DNA from 2 places in the Micromonospora sp. NPDC049801 genome. Region 2 is predicted to be linked to the other one. Evidence: riboswitches for the same ligand, from Rfam matches in the RefSeq annotation. Region 2 holds a riboswitch; the other holds the start of a gene.
The links. Region 2 has a riboswitch for thiamine pyrophosphate ahead of AB0I89_RS29075 (ECF transporter S component). Riboswitches for the same ligand answer to the same signal wherever they lie in the genome.
Positions count from the first base shown of each region.

Region 1: it holds a riboswitch for thiamine pyrophosphate, as region 2 does, so the genes downstream of both, thiE (thiamine phosphate synthase) here and AB0I89_RS29075 (ECF transporter S component) in region 2, are expected to answer to the same signal.

Region 1 is NZ_JBFAMS010000007.1:310,878-319,600, forward strand. It holds gene AB0I89_RS15975 (thiazole synthase) at 1-689, opposite strand, end outside; gene thiS (sulfur carrier protein ThiS) at 686-886, opposite strand; gene thiO (glycine oxidase ThiO) at 886-1,980, opposite strand; gene thiE (thiamine phosphate synthase) at 1,977-2,600, opposite strand; TPP riboswitch at 2,595-2,704, opposite strand; gene AB0I89_RS15995 (ThuA domain-containing protein) at 3,124-8,723, shown strand, end outside.
Region 2 is NZ_JBFAMS010000020.1:37,255-45,977, forward strand. It holds gene AB0I89_RS29065 (energy-coupling factor transporter transmembrane component T) at 1-303, opposite strand, end outside; gene AB0I89_RS29070 (ABC transporter ATP-binding protein) at 395-1,798, opposite strand; gene AB0I89_RS29075 (ECF transporter S component) at 1,965-2,552, opposite strand; TPP riboswitch at 2,630-2,734, opposite strand; gene AB0I89_RS29080 (alpha/beta fold hydrolase) at 2,843-3,673, shown strand; gene AB0I89_RS29085 (AAC(3) family N-acetyltransferase) at 3,697-4,503, shown strand; gene AB0I89_RS29090 (SIS domain-containing protein) at 4,500-5,249, shown strand; gene AB0I89_RS29095 (DUF6328 family protein) at 5,369-5,872, shown strand; gene AB0I89_RS29100 (acyl-CoA dehydrogenase family protein) at 6,070-7,992, shown strand; gene AB0I89_RS29105 (hypothetical protein) at 8,306-8,473, opposite strand.

The DNA of each region.
Region 1 (8,723 bases), on a different contig from region 2:
TCGACGGCGTACCGCATCGCCGTCGCCATCGCCACCGGGTCGGCGGCCCGGGTGACCGCGCTGGCCAGCAGGACGGCGTCGCAGCCCAGCTCCATGGCGAGCGCCGCGTCGGAGGCGGTGCCGATGCCGGCGTCGAGGATCACCGGCACGTCCACGCTCTGCCGGATCAGCCGGATGTGGTGCGGGTTGCCGATGCCGAGTCCCGAGCCGATCGGCGCCCCGGCGGGCATCACCGCGGCGCAGCCCACGTCGGCGAGGCGGCGGGCGAGCACCGGGTCGTCGCTGGTGTACGGCAGCACCGTGAAACCGTCGGCGACGAGTTCCTCGGCGGCGCGGAGCAGCTCCACCCCGTCGGGCAGCAGCGTCCGCTCGTCGCCGATCACCTCCAGCTTCACCCAGTCGGTATCGAACGCGTCGCGCGCCAGCCGGGCCACCTTCACCGCCTCGGCCGCGGTGTGGCAGCCGGCCGTGTTCGGCAGCAGCCGTACGCCGCACCGGTCCAGCAGGTCCAGCAGCCCGCCTCCGGTGCCCGGGGCGGTGTCCACCCGGCGCAGTGCCAGCGTGACGAGTTCCGTGCCGGACGCCCGGATCGCCTGCTCCAGCACGTGCAGGTTCGCGGCCCCGCCGGTGCCGAGGATCAACCGCGAGCCGAACCTCTCCCCACCCAGTTCGAACGGCACGCCGCTCACCCGCCCTGCGCGGCGGTGAGCACCTCGACCTGGTCGCCGTCGCGCAGCTCCGTGGCCGGCCAGCCGGCCCGGGGCACCACCTCGCCGTTGACCGCGACCGCGACGCCACGCTGGTGCGGCGCGACGTCTTGGACCAGGTCGGCCACCGACACACCGCCGGGGACGCTGCGCCCGGCTCCGTTCACCGTCAGCTCCATCACTCCTCCTCGAAACTGCTTCTCGGGCCGGCGAACCGGTCGGCGCCGAAGCCGGTGAGCAGCGGGTCGGGCGTTCCGGTGAGCACCAGTTCGGTGATCGCCTCGGCGGTGACCGGGGTCAGGACGATGCCGTGCCGGTGGTGCCCGGTGGCGGCCAGCACGTCCGGCCGGCCGGGCAGCGGCCCGAGGATCGGCGCGTTGTCCGGGGTACCGGGCCGCAGCCCGGCGACGGCCTCCACCAGGTCGTACTCGGTCAGTTCGGGCAGCAGGTCGACCCCGGCGCGCAGCAGCCGCTGCACCGCGCCGGCGGTGACGGTGGTGTCCGACCGCTCCTCGACCGTCGCGCCGAGCACCACCTCGCCGTCGGTGCGGGGCACCAGGTAGACGTGCTCGCCGTCGGCGTACCCCCGGATCACGTGCCGGAAGCCCGGCGCGACGCCGCCGGGCGCGCGCAGCCGGAGGATCTGGCCCTTCACCGGCCGAACCGGCAGGCCGGTGAGGGCGGCGGCGCCGCAACCGGCCGCGACCACCGTGACTCCGGCCTCCACCTCGGACAATCGCCGGACCGGCCGCGGCACGAACGCCGCGCCGGCCCGCCGCGCGGCCGTGCGCAGCGCCGGCACCAGCCGCCGGGGATCGACCTGGTGGTCGGTGGGCGCGAACGCGCCGCCGCGAACCCGGGGCGCGAGCGCCGGCTCGCGGTCGCGCAGCTCAGTGGGGCGCAGCGCCGTCACCGGCAGATCCAGACCCTGTTGGTACGCCCACAGCCGGCGGGCCTCGGCCAGGTCGTCGCCGGTCAGCCCGACCATCAGGGTGCCCTCGGTCCGGTAGCCGATCGTGGCGTCGCTGGCGTCGGTCAGTTCGGCGGCGAACGCGGGCCAACGCGCGGCGGAGGCCACCAGCAGCTCGGTCAGTCGCCGTTCCCCGAAGTACGCCTCGGCGACCGGGGAGAGCATCCCGGCGGCGACGGCCGACGCCCCCGACCCGGGCGTCGGGTCGTGCACCTCGACGCGCAGGCCACGGGTGGCACAGCGCCACGCGATCGCCAGCCCGATCGGGCCCGCGCCCACCACCGCCACGTCGGCGCGGGTCACGCCAGCGCCCGCAGCAGGTCGGTGGTAGCCCGTCCCGGATCGGCGGCCGAGGAGACCGCCCCGACCACGGCCACCCCGTACGCCCCGGCGGCGCGCAGCGCCGGCACCCGGTCGGCGGTCACTCCCCCGATCGCGATGACCGGCACGTCGACGGCGTCGACGACGTCGCGTACCCCGACTGCCCCGATGGGGTCGGGCAGGCCGGACTTGGTGCTGGTGGCGTGGCACGGGCCGACGCCGAGGTAGGTGGCCCCGGCGACGACCGCCTCGACCGCGCCGCGCGGCTCGCGGGCGGTGACGCCCAGCACGCCGGTGGGGCCGAGCACGTGCCGGGCCGCGGCGACCGGCAGGTCGTCGGCGCCGACGTGTCCACCGGCGGCGTCGACCGCCAGCGCCACGTGCAGTCGGTCGTTGATCAGGCACGTCGCCCCGTACGGCGCGCACAGCGCGAGCACCCGGGCGGCCAGGTCGTACGCCTCGCGGTCGGTGGCGGAGTCCTGGACCCGGACCTGCACGACGAGGTCGGCGTGGGCCGCCGCGAGGGCGGCCCGGACCACGGTGAGGGGATCGCGCCCGGGTCGGGTGTCGGTGATCAGATGCAGTCGTCCAAGGGACGGCACGGCAACGCTCCTCCCTGCGCCGGCATTACCCGGATCAGGTTCGACGGTCGGGGGCTGTCAGCCCCCCTCTCAGCCCGGTACACCGGGCTCCCGTGGGTTACTTGCGTGTCACCGTACGACAGTTCGGCCTCCGCTGCCAAGGGTGGGTCATCGACCCGAGGCGGCGTATCGATCGGGGTGCTTTCTCCTGTCCTGTTCGGAATGTCGCCCGCCGTTGCAGAACCGTTACCCGCCGGCATCTTGCCGGACATCGATGCAGCAGAACTAATTTGTTCAGCGATTCGACAAAATGCCGGCGTGGACGCCCTGGCACGGCGTCCCCACCGGCTCCATCTGGGACGGTCTTCGGCGAGCCGGCCCCGCGATCCCTGTCCACCGCGACATTGGAGGCGGCGTGTCCCGTTCTCGTCGTGCCCGTTTACCACTCACCGCTACCCTGTTGTCCCTCGCCCTGACGTCGACGGCCCTCATCGGGTCCCCGGCGCAGGCGGCTCCGACCGGAGCACAGATCCCCGCGCGAGACGTGCCTGTCGCGGCTCCGCTCTCCCAGGCGGCGCCGAACGCGCCGAAGGCCGCTGCGGCCGACCCCTACTCCGTCCTGATCTTCTCGAAGACCGCCGGCTTCCGGCACGACGCCATCCCCACCGGCATCGCCGCCATCCAGCAGCTCGGCGCCACCAACGGCTTCACGGTGGACACCACCGAGGACGGTGCCGCGTTCAGCGACGCCAACCTCGCCAAGTACAAGGCCGTGATCTGGCTCTCCACCACCGGTGACGTTCTCAACGCCGACCAGCAGGCGGCCTTCGAGCGGTACGTGAAGGCCGGCGGCGGTTACGTCGGCGTCCACGCCGCCTCGGACACCGAGTACAGCTGGGCCTGGTACGGCGACCTGGTCGGCGCGTACTTCGCCAACCACCCGCAGAACCAGCAGGCCACCGTCAAGGTGGAGGACCCGGCCCACCCGTCCACCGCCGGACTGCCGGAACGCTGGTCCCGGTTCGACGAGTGGTACAACTTCCAGACCAACCCCCGGTCGGACGTGCACGTCCTGGCCAGCCTGGACGAGAAGAGCTACACCCCGGGCGCCGGCGCGATGGGCGCCGACCACCCGACGGCGTGGTGCCAGGACTTCGACGGTGGCCGCTCCTGGTACACCGGCGGCGGGCACACCCGTGAGTCGTACGCCGAGCCCGAGTTCCTCAAGCACCTGCTCGGCGGCATCCAGACGGCGGCCGGCGTGGTCGACGCCGACTGCGGCGCGTCGAAGACCTCCAACTTCGAGAAGGTCACGCTGGACAGCAACACCAGCAACCCGATGGAGCTGGACATCGCCCCCGACGGGCGGGTCTTCTACATCGAGCGCGACGGTCGGGTGCAGATCATCAAGCCGGACACCGGCAACACCGTCACCGCCGTCGACCTGGACGTCTTCACCGGCAACGAGGACGGCCTGATCGGCATCCGGCTCGACCCGGACTTCGCCACCAACAAGTGGGTGTATCTCTACTACGCCCCGAACGACAACGTCACGCGCAACCTGCTGTCCCGGTTCACCGTGACCGGCGACACCATCGACCTGGCGAGCGAGAAACAGGTGCTGCGGGTCGACACCCAGCGCAACACCTGCTGCCACGCGGGCGGCAGCATGACCTTCGACAGCGCCGGCAACCTGTACCTGGCCACCGGTGACAACACCAACCCGTTCGAGTCGAACGCGTACGCGCCGCTCGACGAGCGTCCGGGTCGCCAGGACTACGACTCGCAGCGCACGTCGGCCAACACGAACGACCTGCGCGGCAAGGTGCTCCGGATCCACCCGGAGGACAACGGGACGTACACCGTTCCGTCCGGCAACCTCTTCCCGGCCGGCACCGAGAAGACCCGTCCCGAGATCTACGCGATGGGCTTCCGCAACCCGTTCCGGATCGGCACCGACCCGAAGACCGACACGCTGTACGTCGGTGACTACGGGCCGGACGCCAACTCGAACAACCCGGACCGGGGCCCGCGGGGTCTGGTCGAGTGGAACGTCGTGACCCCCGGCAACTACGGCTGGCCGTACTGCACGGGCACGAACGAGGCCTACAACGACTACACGTTCCCGTCCGGCCCGAGCGGTCCGAAGTTCGACTGCGCCGCGCCGGTCAACAACTCGCCCAACAACACGGGCCTGACCAACCTCCCGCCGGTCGTCCCGGCCACCGTCGACTACGGCTACGCCGGTGACGCGCGGTACCCGGAGATCGGTGGCGGTGGCGCCCCGATGGGCGGCCCGGCCTACCGGTACGACGCCAACCTCAACTCGACCCGCAAGTGGCCGGCCTACTTCGACGGCAAGGCGCTGCTGGGCGAGTGGAACCAGAACAAGATGTACACGATGCAGATGACCGCCGACGGCAAGTCGTTGGTGGACATCAACCAGTTGCTGCCCGGCATGTCGATGATCCGGCCGATGGACTTCGAGTTCGGTCCGGACGGCGCGCTGTACCTGATCGAGTGGGGCAGCGGCTTCGGCGGCAACAACGACAACTCCGGGGTCTACCGGATCGACTACACCGCCGGTGACCGTGCGCCGATCGCGGCGGCGGCCGCCAACCCGACCTCGGGTCCGGCCCCGTTGACGGTGGAGTTCTCCAGCGCCGGCTCCCGGGACCCGGACGGTGGAACGCTCACCTACGCCTGGGCGTTCGGTGACGGGCAGACCTCCACCGAGGCCAACCCGACGCACACCTACGCCACGGCGGGCAACTACACGGCGCAGCTCACCGTGACCAACCCGAAGGGCCGCACGGCGGTGGCCAACGTACCGGTCACCGTGGGCAACACCGCGCCGACGGTAACCATCGAGTTCCCGCCGGACGGTGGCTTCTTCAACTGGGGTGACCAGGTCCGCTACACGGTCAAGGTGACCGACCCCGAGGACGGGCAGATCGACTGCACCAAGGTGAACCTCCAGGTGCTGCTCGGTCACGACGAGCACGCCCACCCGCTGGAGCAGCACACCGGCTGCACCGGCACGGTCCAGACGTCGCTCGCCTCCGGGCACGGCGCCGAGGCGAACGTGTTCGCGGTCTTCGAGGCCACCTACACCGACAAGGGTGGCGCGGGCGGTTCCGGCGCGCTCACCGGCCGGCAGATCGAGATCCTGCAGCCCAAGCAGAAGCAGGCCGAGTACTTCACCGCCACCGGGCGTACCCCGGTGAGCACGGGCGGCGGCGACGCCGGCGTGCAGCGCGAGGCCGCGACCGACACCGCCGGTGGCGGTCAGAGCATCGCGTTCATCGAGGACGGCGACTGGTGGTCGGTCGTTCCGGCGAACCTCACCAACATCACCGAGATCCGGTTCCGGGCCGCCTCGGCCGCCGCTGGCGGTCGGATCGAGGTCCACGCCGGTGCGGTCGACGGACCGGTCGTGGCCACGGCCACCGTTCCGGCGACCGGCGGGTGGCAGACGTACACGGACGTGAGCGCGCCGGTGACCGGTGCCGCGAGCGGCGGGCTGTACTTCGTGGCCCGTGACCCGAACGGCGGAACGGGTTCGCTGTTCAACGTCAACTGGATGGACTTCGTCGGTCGCGGCGTCACCGAGAACGGGCCGCCGGTGGTCACCGCCACCGCGACCCCGACCACGGGCACCGCGCCGGTCACCGTCGCCTTCGACGGCACGGCCACCGACGCCGAGGGTGACACCCCGCTGACGTACGCCTGGGACTTCGGTGACGGCGGTACGGCGTCCACCCTGGACGCCAGCCACACGTACACCAGCGTCGGCGCCTTCACGGCCACCCTCACGGTGACCGACAGCAAGGGTGCCAAGTCGTACGCCACGGTGCCGGTGCGGGTCAACGCTCCGGACACGTCCTGCCTCGGGGCGCGTTCGGACGACTTCAACGGCAACACGCTGGACAAGAGCCGGTGGACCACCGTGGTCCGGGAGAACCAGCTCTACTCGCTCAGCGGCGGCGCGCTGAAGCTGCCCACCGCCGTGGGTGACCTCTACGGCGCCCGCAACGACGCCACCAACCTGGTGCTCCAGCCGGCGCCGACCGGCGCCTGGGAGATGACCACCAAGGTCACCCTCCCGGTGACGGCCAACTACCAGCAGGCCGGCCTGCTGGTGTACGGCGACGACGACAACTACGCCAAGGTGGACCTGCTCTACAACGGCAGCCGTCGGGTGGAGTTCATCCGGGAGACCGCCGGGACGCCGCGCAACGACGCCGCCGACGCCGCCAACGCGCCGGCCGGTGACACCGTGTACCTGCGGGTCACCAGCGACGGTACGAACCTGACCGCGGCCACCTCGGGCGACGGGCAGACGTTCACCACGGTCGGCCGCTCGGCAGCGCTGGCCGGCATCACCAACCCGCGGATCGGGGTGTTCGCCCTCAACGGCGGCACCGAGGCCCCGGTGGTGGACGCCGCGTTCGACTCGTTCGTGGTCACGCCGGACGCTCCGGCCGGCCCGGTCGAGCCGTCGGACGAGTTCACCGGCAGCACGCTGGACAAGTGCCGGTGGGACGCCATCGTTCGGGAGGACCCGAACGGCTACCGGGTGACCGACGGCGCGCTGCGGATCGACGTGCCGAACGGTGACATCTACGGCACCGACAACACCGGGCCGAAGAACTTCATCCTCCAGACCGCGCCCTCGGGCGACTGGACCCTGGAGACCAAGGTCGACGGCAGTCTGCTGAACGAGCAGTACCAGCAGGCCGGTCTGCTCGTGCAGGCCGACGACGACAACTACCTGAAGTTCGACTTCATCGCCGACAACACGGCCGGCTCGGCGGTGACGCGGCGGATCGAGTTCCGCAGCGAGATCGCCGGGACGGTGCAGAGCCCGCAGCCGGAGGCGACGAGCCTCACCTCGGCGGTGTGGTACCTGCGCCTGGCCCGGGTGGGCGACACCTTCACCGCGTCGTACTCGGCCGACGGGACGACCTGGACCACGCTGGAGGCGCTGACCAACAGCGCGGTGGGCGCGACCCCGAAGGTGGGTCTGTTCACCCTCGGCGCCAACCAGACGGCGTCGAAGACGGCCGCGTTCGACTACTTCCGGTTGAGCACGAAGGTGGCCGACGACAAGGCGCCGGTCACCACCGCGGCGGTGTCCGGCACCCCCACCGACGGCTGGTACACCGGCCCGGTGACGGTCACCCTGACCGCCGCCGACGAGGCCGGCGGCAGCGGGCTCGCCAGCACGGAGTACCAGCTGGACGGGGCCACCGCGTGGACGGCGTACACCGCGCCGGTGGCGATCAGCGGTGACGGCGAGCACGAGCTGCGGTTCCGCTCGACCGACAAGGCCGGCAACGTGGAGTCGACGAAGACCGTCACGGTCAAGATCGACGCCACCGCGCCGGTGACCACGGCGACGTTCGCCCCGGCGAACGACGCGGGCTGGCACAACGGGACCATCCCGGTGGTGCTCGCCGCGACCGACGCCGGTTCCGGGGTCAAGACGGTCGAGTGGTCGCTGGACGGTGGCGCGTGGACGCCGTACACGACGCCGGTCGAGGTGACCGGTGACGGGCAGCACGAGCTGCTGTACCGCTCCACCGACAAGGCGGGCAACGTCGAGACGCTCAAGTCGGCGATCCTGAAGATCGACGGCACCAAGCCGACGCTGCTGGTCTCCGGCATCGCCGACGGCCAGCTCTACGGCGACAGCCAGGACGTCCGCGTGTCCTGGCAGGCCGTGGACCCGACCTCGGGCATCGCGTCCGTGGTCGGCCAGCTCGACGGCAACACGTACGCCAGCGGCACCCTGCAGGCCATGTACGAGCTGTCGCTCGGCCTGCACGAGCTGACCGTCACCGCGACCGACAAGGCCGGCAACAAGACGACCTCGAACGTCCGGTTCTTCGTCACCACCTCGTTCCGGGACATGCAGTTCCTGCTGGACCGGTTCAAGGCGACGGGGCGGTTGTCGGCCAAGGCGCACAAGCAGTTGACCGCCAAGCTCGACGCGGCCCGCCAGGCCGAGGCGGCCGGCAACGACAGCAAGGCGATCAAGCAGCTGACCCAGTTCCGGGACCTCGCCACCGACGCCACCCTGGTGGCCGAGGCCGAGATCCGGGACACCCTCACCCGGGACGCCGACGCGATGATCGTGCG
Region 2 (8,723 bases):
CACCAGCACCGGCCCGGCGTCCAGCAGGACGCGACCGGACTGGTCGGCGGCGAAGAGCACCAGGGTGACCAGGATGCCGACGGCGCTGAGCAGCAGCGGCAGGGCCCGCCGGGCCAGGACCCGGTAGCGCAGGCCGAACAGCGGCAGCACGGCGAGTTCGACGGCGATGGCGACCGCGGGTGCCACCGGGTCGAGCGTGGCCAGCAGGGTGAACGAGAAGACCAACGCGGCGGCGAGCTTCGCCACCGGATTGCGGCGGGCCAACGGCGCTCCGGGCCGGGCGACCGGCTCGATGCTGATCATCGGCGTGGCTCCTGTTCGGCGCTGCGGCGTCGGTAGCGGCGCGTCGCCGCGTTCACGATCGCTCCGAGGTGACGGTTGCGCGCCGCCGCGCTCACGACCGCTCCAGGGTGACGGTGCGGTCGGCGAGCGCGGCGACGAAGTCCGGGTCGTGGGTGACGCTGACGACGCCGTGCCCGGCGTCGCGCAGGTCGGCGAAGAGGTCGACCAGCTCGCCCCAGGTCCGCCGGTCCTGGCCGAAGGTGGGTTCGTCGCAGATCAGCAGGCGTGGCGCGGTGGCCAGGGCCGTCGCCACGCTGAGGCGTCGCGCCTCCCCACCGGAGAGGGTGTACGGGTTGGCCGCCGCGAGCCGGGTCAGTCGTAACCGCTCGAGTAGCCCGGCCACCGTCGCCTTGACCGCTGCCTCGGGTTGACCCGTCCGGCGTGGGCCGAGCGCCAGCTCGTCGAAGACGGTGCCGGTGACGAACTGGTGCTCCGGGTCCTGAAAGACCGACCCGATGCGCCGCGCCAGCGTGGGGGCGCGCCAGCGGTGCGGGGGAGTGCGATGGTCGGCGTCGGCCAGCTCGGCCGAGGCGGTGACCCGGCCGGTACCCGGTTTGAGCAGCCCGCCGAGCAGCAGCGCCAGGGTGGACTTGCCGGCGCCGTTCGGTCCTCGTACGGCGAGGGCCTCTCCGGCGCGTACCGTCAGATCGGTGGGGCCCAGCCGCGACGGCAGGCCGAGCCGGTCGGCGGTGAGCAGCGCGTCGCCGGCGGCGGTGGTGGCCCGGCGCGGCGCGATGGGGTGGCCGGGCACCCAGACGCCCTCGGCGGCGAGGGCGTCGCCGTGCGTGGCGAAGACCGCGTCGGGTGGCCCGTCCGCGCGGATGCCGCCGCCGGGCTCCAGGACGACCACCCGGTCGACCAGGGGCAACGCCTCAGCCACCCGGTGTTCGACGAGGATCAGGGTGGTGTCGGCGTCCAGCGCGCCCGACACGGCGCCCCGGACCAGGGTGGCGCCGTCCGGATCGAGGTTGGCGGTCGGCTCGTCGAGCAGCAGCAGGCTGGGCCGCAGCGCCAACGCGCCGGCCAGGGCGAGGCGCTGCTGTTCGCCGCCGGAGAGGGCGGCTGTGTTGCGGTCGCGGGGGTACGGGAAGCCGACGCGCCGCAGCGCCTCGTCGACGCGCGGCCAGATCTCGTCCGCGGGTACGCCCCGGTTCTCCAACCCGAACGCGACGTCGTCGCCGCTGCGTGCCATGACCAACTGGGACTGCGGGTCCTGAAAGACGATGCCGACCCGCTCCCGGCCCTTGCGCGGGTCGAGCCCGTCGATCTCGACGGTGCCCTCCTGCTCACCGGAGTCGTCCGGCAGCAGCCCGGCCAGTGCGCTGAGCAGGGTGCTCTTGCCGGCTCCCGAGGGCCCGAGCAGCAGCACCCGCTCGCCGTCCTCCACTCGGAGATCCACCCCGCGCAGCGCCCAGGCCCGCCGCCCGGCGTGCCGCCACCCAAAACCCCGCAGCAGTACCCCCACAACCCCTCCTCCCGGTTCCCCACACGCTGTTGATCAAGAGGTTCGCGTCAGAATTCCGCCTCGCGGTGACGCGAACCTCTTGATCAACGAGGCAGGGTCGGACGAGGCCGGGTCGGACGGGACAGGGTCGGACGGGACAGGGTCGGACGGGACAGCGTCAGACCAGCGCGCGGGTTCGGCCTGATGGGAGGCGGTCCAGGGCGCCGGTGTTGGCCAGGGCGCGGGTGAGCGCCCAGCCGCCTACGCCCGCGATGATCGTGGCGCTGACGATGGTGAGCAGCGCGTACGGGATGCGGTAGTCGCCCAGCGCGTACTCGGCGTTCCAGACGAAGAAGTCGAACAGGGCCGCGCTGAGGCCGGTCAGCGCGCCGGCCAGCACCGCGGTCGGCAGCCGGTACGAGCGGTAGCGGAACGCGGCGAACGCCAGCTCGGCCCCGATGCCCTGCACGATGCCCTGCGGGATGACCGTGCCGGCCCACTGGCTGCCCAGCAGCGCGGACACGACGGCGGCCACCGTCTCGCAGTAGAGCGCCGCGCCGGGCTTGCGGATGACCAGCCCGCCGACCACGGCCGGCATCAGCCAGACGCCGTAGATCAGCGTCTGCGCCGGCGGGAAGAAGGCGAACGCGCCCTCGGTGGCGCTCCAGACCAGGCCCCAGGCCCAGAAGATGACGCCGAAGGCGACCGCGATCACCGAGGCGACCACGATGTCGATCGTGCGCCAACGGTTGGTGGTGTTGTCCATGCTGTGCTCCCAGTTCAGTGAAACGAACCAGGAGAAGACGCACGCCGCGCGTCCGGTGGCACCGGACCCACGGCGCGGCTGGAGGTCGACCGAACTCCCTGCGCTGGCATTACCCAGATCAGGTTCGAGGGTCTGCGGGCGTGCCCGCACTCTCAGCGCTGTGCGCTCCCCTGTCGGATGTGAAGTTGTCTCGCTGACGCTAGCACCGACCAGGGGTAACAGCCCAGCAGGGCGTCCCCGCGGCCGGCGCATCCGGGTCGGCGCGACGACGGCTGGGTAGGCTGACGATCATGCAGGTCGACGCGCGGGGTCTGACATTCGAGGTACGCACCGGCGGCCCGTCCGACGGCGTCCCCGTCCTGCTGCTGCACGGGTTTCCGCAGCACAGCGGCGAGTGGGACGAGGTCGTGCCGCCGTTGCACGCCGCCGGACTGCGCACGTACGCCCTCGACCAGCGGGGCTACTCGCCGGGCGCGCGCCCCGCCGAGGTGGCGGGGTACCGGATTCCCGAACTGGTCGCCGACGCGGTCGCGGTGCTCGACGCGCTCGGCCTGGACGCCGTGCACCTCGTCGGCCACGACTGGGGCGCGGTCGTGGCCTGGGCGGTGGCCGCCGCGCACCCGCAGCGGGTCCGTACGTTGACGGCGGTGTCGGTGCCGCACCCGGCGGCCATGGCACACGCGCTCGCCACGGACGGCCAGCAGAAGGCCCGGTCGTCGTACATCGCGCTGTTCCGCAAGCCGGGCAAGGCCGAGAAGGTGCTGCTCGCGTGGCACGCGACGGCGCTGCGCAAGCTGCTGGGCGGGGTGGGCGACGCCACCCGGGTGAACCGCTACGCCGACCCGATGCGCGAGCCGGGCGCGCTCACCGCCGCCCTGAACTGGTACCGGGCGATGTCCCGCGCGGACCTGGCCGCCGTGGCCCCGGTCGCCGTACCGACCACCTACGTGTGGAGCGACCGGGACGTCGCGATCGGCCGGACCGCCGCCGAGGCGTGCGCCGCCAACGTCACCGGCGACTATCGCTTCGTACCCCTGGCCGGGGTGACCCACTGGATCCCGGACGCCGCGCCCGACGCGCTGGCCGAGGCGGTCCTGGCGCGGGTCGCCGGGACGGCGTGAGCCGTGCCAGGCGGAGGAGAGCTGTGACCGCGCCCGTCGGCGGGCCGGGCACCCGTCGGTCGATCGCCGCGCAGCTCCGCCTGCTGGGCGTACGCCCCGGATCGACGGTGCTGGTGCACGCCGGGATGCGCCCGCTGGGCTACGTCTGCGGCGGACCGCAGGCGCTGGCGCTGGCGCTGCGTGACGCGCTCGGCCCGGACGGCACGATCGTGGTACCCACCCACACCCCCGACAACAGCGACCCCGCGCAGTGGCGCAACCCGCCGGTGCCGGTGGACTGGTGGCCGCTGATCCGCGCCGAGATGCCCGGCTTCGACCCGGCGGTCACGCCGAGCCGGCACATGGGCGTGTTCGCCGAGACGGTCCGCTGCTGGCCCTCGGCGATGCGTAGCACGCATCCCCACGTGTCGTTCACCGCGCTCGGGCCGACGGCCGAGCAGGTGGTGGCGGGGCACGAACTGGCCGACATGCTCGGCGAGGGCTCGCCGCTGGCCCGGCTCTACGACCTGGACGCCGACGTGCTGCTGCTCGGAGTCGACCACAGCGTCAACACCTCGCTGCACCTGGCCGAGTACCGCCGTCCCGCCCTGGTCCGCGAGCGACTGGGCGCGGCGGTGCGGACTGCCGACGGCGGCCGGGAATGGGTGTGGTGGCAGGACGTCCGGCTCGACGGAAGCGACTTCGGCGCGCTGGGCCGGGACCTCGACGCCACGACGGTGGTCCGCGTCGGCCCGGTGGGCGCCGGGACGGCGAGGCTGGTACGCCAGCGGGCGACGGTCGACTTCGCGGTGCGGTGGTTCGCCCGCAACAGACGGACGGAGGACATATGACGGTGAGCGCCGGGGACTACCTGAGGGTGGTGACCGAGACGATGTCCCGGGTGGCCGCCAGCCAGGCCGAGGCCGTGGGCCGGGCCGCCGACCTGATCGCCGAGGCGGTACGCGCCGACGGGGTGGTGCACGCCTTCGGCACCGGGCACTCGGAGGCCCTCGCCATGGAGATCGCCGGCCGGGCCGGCGGGCTGGTACCCACCAACCGGATCGCCCTGCGGGACCTGGTGCTGCTCGGCGGCGAGCCGGCCGACGTGCTCGGGCCGCTGCTGGAACGGGACCCGGCGGTGGCGCACCGGCTCTGGGCGTTGGCTCCCGTACGGCCCGCCGACATCTTCGTGCTCGCCTCGAACTCCGGGGTCAACGGCGCGATGGTCGAGTTCGCCACGCTGCTCAAGGAGCGGGGTCACCAGCTGGTGGCGATCACCTCCGCACAGCATTCCGGCCGGATGACCTCCCGCCACCCGTCCGGGCGCAAGCTGGCCGACCTCGCCGACGTGGTGCTCGACAACGGCGCCCCGTACGGCGACGCGACGCTGCCGCTGCCCGACGGGGGCGCGGTCGGCGCGGTCTCCTCGATCACGGCCGCGCTGCTGGCCCAGCAGGTCACCGTGGAGGTGGTGGCCCGGCTGCTCGCGGCGGGTGAGCGGCCTCCGGTCTACCTGTCGGCGAACATCCCGGACGGGGACGCGCACAACAATGCGCTGGAGGCCCGGTACGTGGGTCGGATCCGTCGCGGGTCCTGACATTGCCGCACGATGAACGGCAGGTGTCGTGAGCCTGTTTCACGCTCGGTCGTGTGGGGCATTGGCGTTGCTGCCGGCGGCCGGGACCGCCGGCAGTACCGTCTCACCGGAGGTAGCGCGTGTCCAAGGAGACCGAGAAGCAACGCTGGCAGCGCAACTTCGCCGACCTGCTCCAGGAGTTGCGGGTCGCCCAGACCGGCGTGCAGATCCTCTTCGCCTTCCTGCTCACCCTGCCGTTCAGCAACGGGTTCACCCGGACCAGCGAGTTCCAGCGCGACGTCTACATCGTCGCCCTGCTCGCCGCGGCCGCCGCCACCGCGATGATCATTTCGCCGGTGGCGTTCCACCGGGCGCTGTTCCGCCAGGGGCGCAAGCCGGAACTGGTGCGGTTCGCGCACCTCATGGCGACCGGCGGCCTCGCCTTCATGCTGATCGCCATGGTCAGCGCGGTGCTGCTGATCACCGACTTCGTGCTGGACCGGCCGATCGCCTTCGTGTTGAGCGCGCTGGCCGGGCTCTGGTTCCTCGTCTTCTGGGTGATCCTGCCGTTCGCCCGCCGCAACTGGGGTGACGACGACATCGACGACGAGGACGACGACCCGGACACGCTCAGCGTGGGCTGATCTTCGTCGATGTTCCCGCCACGCTACCCCTGGGTAACAACCGGGGGTAGCGTGGCGTTAGTCGCACACGTCGAGCAGCCGCACCGAGCTTCGAGGGGGCAGCCGTGACCACGACACAGGACGGCCGACCGGCACCGGACGGCCCCGAATCCGGTCCTGCCCCCGAACCCGGTGCCTCGGCCGGCACCGCCGCGCCGCTGCCCGCCGAGGCGGGCCAGGTCTCGGAGAAGGAGGCCCGCCGAGTCGCCGAGGCCGCCCGCGAGTCCACCTGGGACCGTCCCAGCTTCGGCAAGGAACTGTTCCTCGGCCGGTTCCGGCTCGACCTCATCGACCCGTGGCCGCGCTCCGACCCGGACGACGTGGCCCGCGCTGAGGAGTTCCTCGGCCAGCTGCGCTCCTTCGTCACCTCCGAGGTGGACGGCGCGGCCATCGAGCGGGACGCCTCCATCCCCGACTCCGTCTTCCACGGTCTCGCCGACCTCGGCGCGTTCGGCATGAAGATCGACCGGAAGTACGGCGGCCTCGGGCTGAGCAACCTGCACTACTGCCGGGCCCTGATGCTGGCCGGCTCGGCCAGCCCGGCGATCGGCGCGCTGCTCTCGGCCCACCAGTCGATCGGCGTGCCGCAACCGCTGAAGATGTTCGGCACCGCCGAGCAGAAGCAGCGTTTCCTGCCCCGACTCGCCGCAGGGGAGGTCTCCGCGTTCCTGCTCACCGAGCCGGACGTCGGCTCCGACCCGGCGCGCCTCGCCACCACCGCCGAACCGACCGACGACGGCACCGGTTACCGGCTCAACGGCGTGAAACTCTGGGCCACCAACGGCACCGTGGCCACCCTGCTGGTGGTGATGGCCCGGGTGCCCGCCACCGAAGGTCGACGCGGCGGCATCACCGCGTTCGTGGTGGACGGCGACAGCGCCGGCATCACCGTGGAACGGCGCAACGAGTTCGTCGGCCTGCGCGGCCTGGAAAACAGCCTGACCCGTTTCCACGACGTCTTCGTGCCCGCCGAGAACGTCATCGGCGGCGAGGGCAAGGGCCTCAAGATCGCCCTGACCACGCTGAACACCGGCCGGCTCTCCCTACCGGCCATGTGCGTGGGCGCCGGCAAGTGGGCGCTGCACGTGGCCCGGGGATGGGCCGCCGACCGCGTCCAGTGGGGACGACCGGTGGGCGAGCACGAGGCCGTCGCCCAGAAGCTCTCCTTCATCGCCGCGACCACGTACGGCATGGAGACCATGCTCGACCTGTGCTGCCTGCTCGCCGACGACGACCGCAACGACATCCGGATCGAGGCGGCGCTGGTCAAGCTCTACGCCAGTGAGATGGCCTGGAAGATCGCCGACGAGCTGGTCCAGATCCGGGGCGGGCGCGGCTACGAGACCGCCGACTCGCTGGCCGCCCGCGGCGAACGCCCGGCCAACGTCGAGCAGGTGCTCCGCGACCTGCGCATCAACCGGATCTTCGAGGGCTCCACCGAGATCATGCACCTGCTGATCGCCCGGGAGGCCGTCGACGCCCACCTGTCGGTGGCCGGCGACATCATCGACCCGGAGGCGGGGCTCGGCCGCAAGGCCCGCGCCGGCGCCCGAGCGGGAGCGTTCTACGCGCGGTGGCTGCCGACCCTCACGGTCGGCAAGGGCCAGAGCCCATCGGCGTACGCCGAGTTCGGCCCCCTCGCCGGCCACCTGCGCCAAGTGGAACGCTCCTCGCGCAAGCTGGCCCGTTCGACGTTCTACGCGATGTCCCGTTGGCAGGGAAAGATGGAGCGCAAGCAGGCGTTCCTCGGGCGCATCGTGGACATCGGCGCGGAGCTGTTCGCGATGTCCGCCGTCTGCGTCCGCGCGTCCGCCGAACGTGACTCCCACCCGGAGAACGTCGAGCTGGCCGACCTGTTCTGCCGGCAGGCCCGCGTTCGGGTGGACGCGCTGTTCGCCGCCCTCTGGGACAACACCGACTCGGTCGACACCGCCGCCGCCAAGCGGATCCTCGCAGGCCGCTACGCGAGCGTGGAGGAGGGCGTCGTCACCCCGTCCGCCGAACTGCCCTGGGTGGCCCGCTGGGAGCCCGGCCCGTCCACCGCCGAGGACGTCCGCCGCCGTATCCCCCCGAAACCGTAACGTTCGCGACAGGTCCCCCGCCCCATCGGCGGGGACGATCGCGGCGTTGGCAGGGAGATCGTGCTCGATCCTGGATCCAGTGGCATCCCTCCGACCCCGAGGCCACTACTTCCTGGTTCGAGCACGATCGCGGCTCGGCTCGGCGCGGCTCGGCTCGGCGCGGCTCGGCTCGGCGCGGCGCGGCGCGGCGCGGCGCGGCTCGGCTCGGGGCGCGGGTCGGGGCGGCGCGGCGCGGGTCGGCGCGGCGCGGCGCGGGTCGGGGCGGCGCGGGTCGGGGCGGCGCGGGGCGCGGGTCGGGTCGGGGCGGGGCACGTCAGCGGGCGACCGCCCAGGCCAACACCCCGGCCAGGATCAGACCGTTGAGCACGGCCAGCGCGAGGTACGCGGCGGGCGGGATCTTCTTGCCCCGGCGGACGAAGGAGACCAGCACGGCGGCGTAGCCGAGCAGCAGGACGGCGATGACGATCAGGAAGTAGAACACCCGACGACCTTAACGGCCTGCACCCGCCCCTCCGAGCCGCCGCCACACCCCCGCCCCCGCGCCCCCCGCCCCCGCGGCCCGGGTCCGGTGTCCGCGCCGATCTTGCACTTTCGGTCGTCAACTCGGCACGGTATGCCCCTTTAGTCACCACAGAAAGTGCAAGATCGCGAGGTGGTCACCGCCCGACCTCGTCGATCATGGAGTTGTGGTGCCTGTTATGGGGGTTGACGGGTGCTTTGTCGCCCACCAG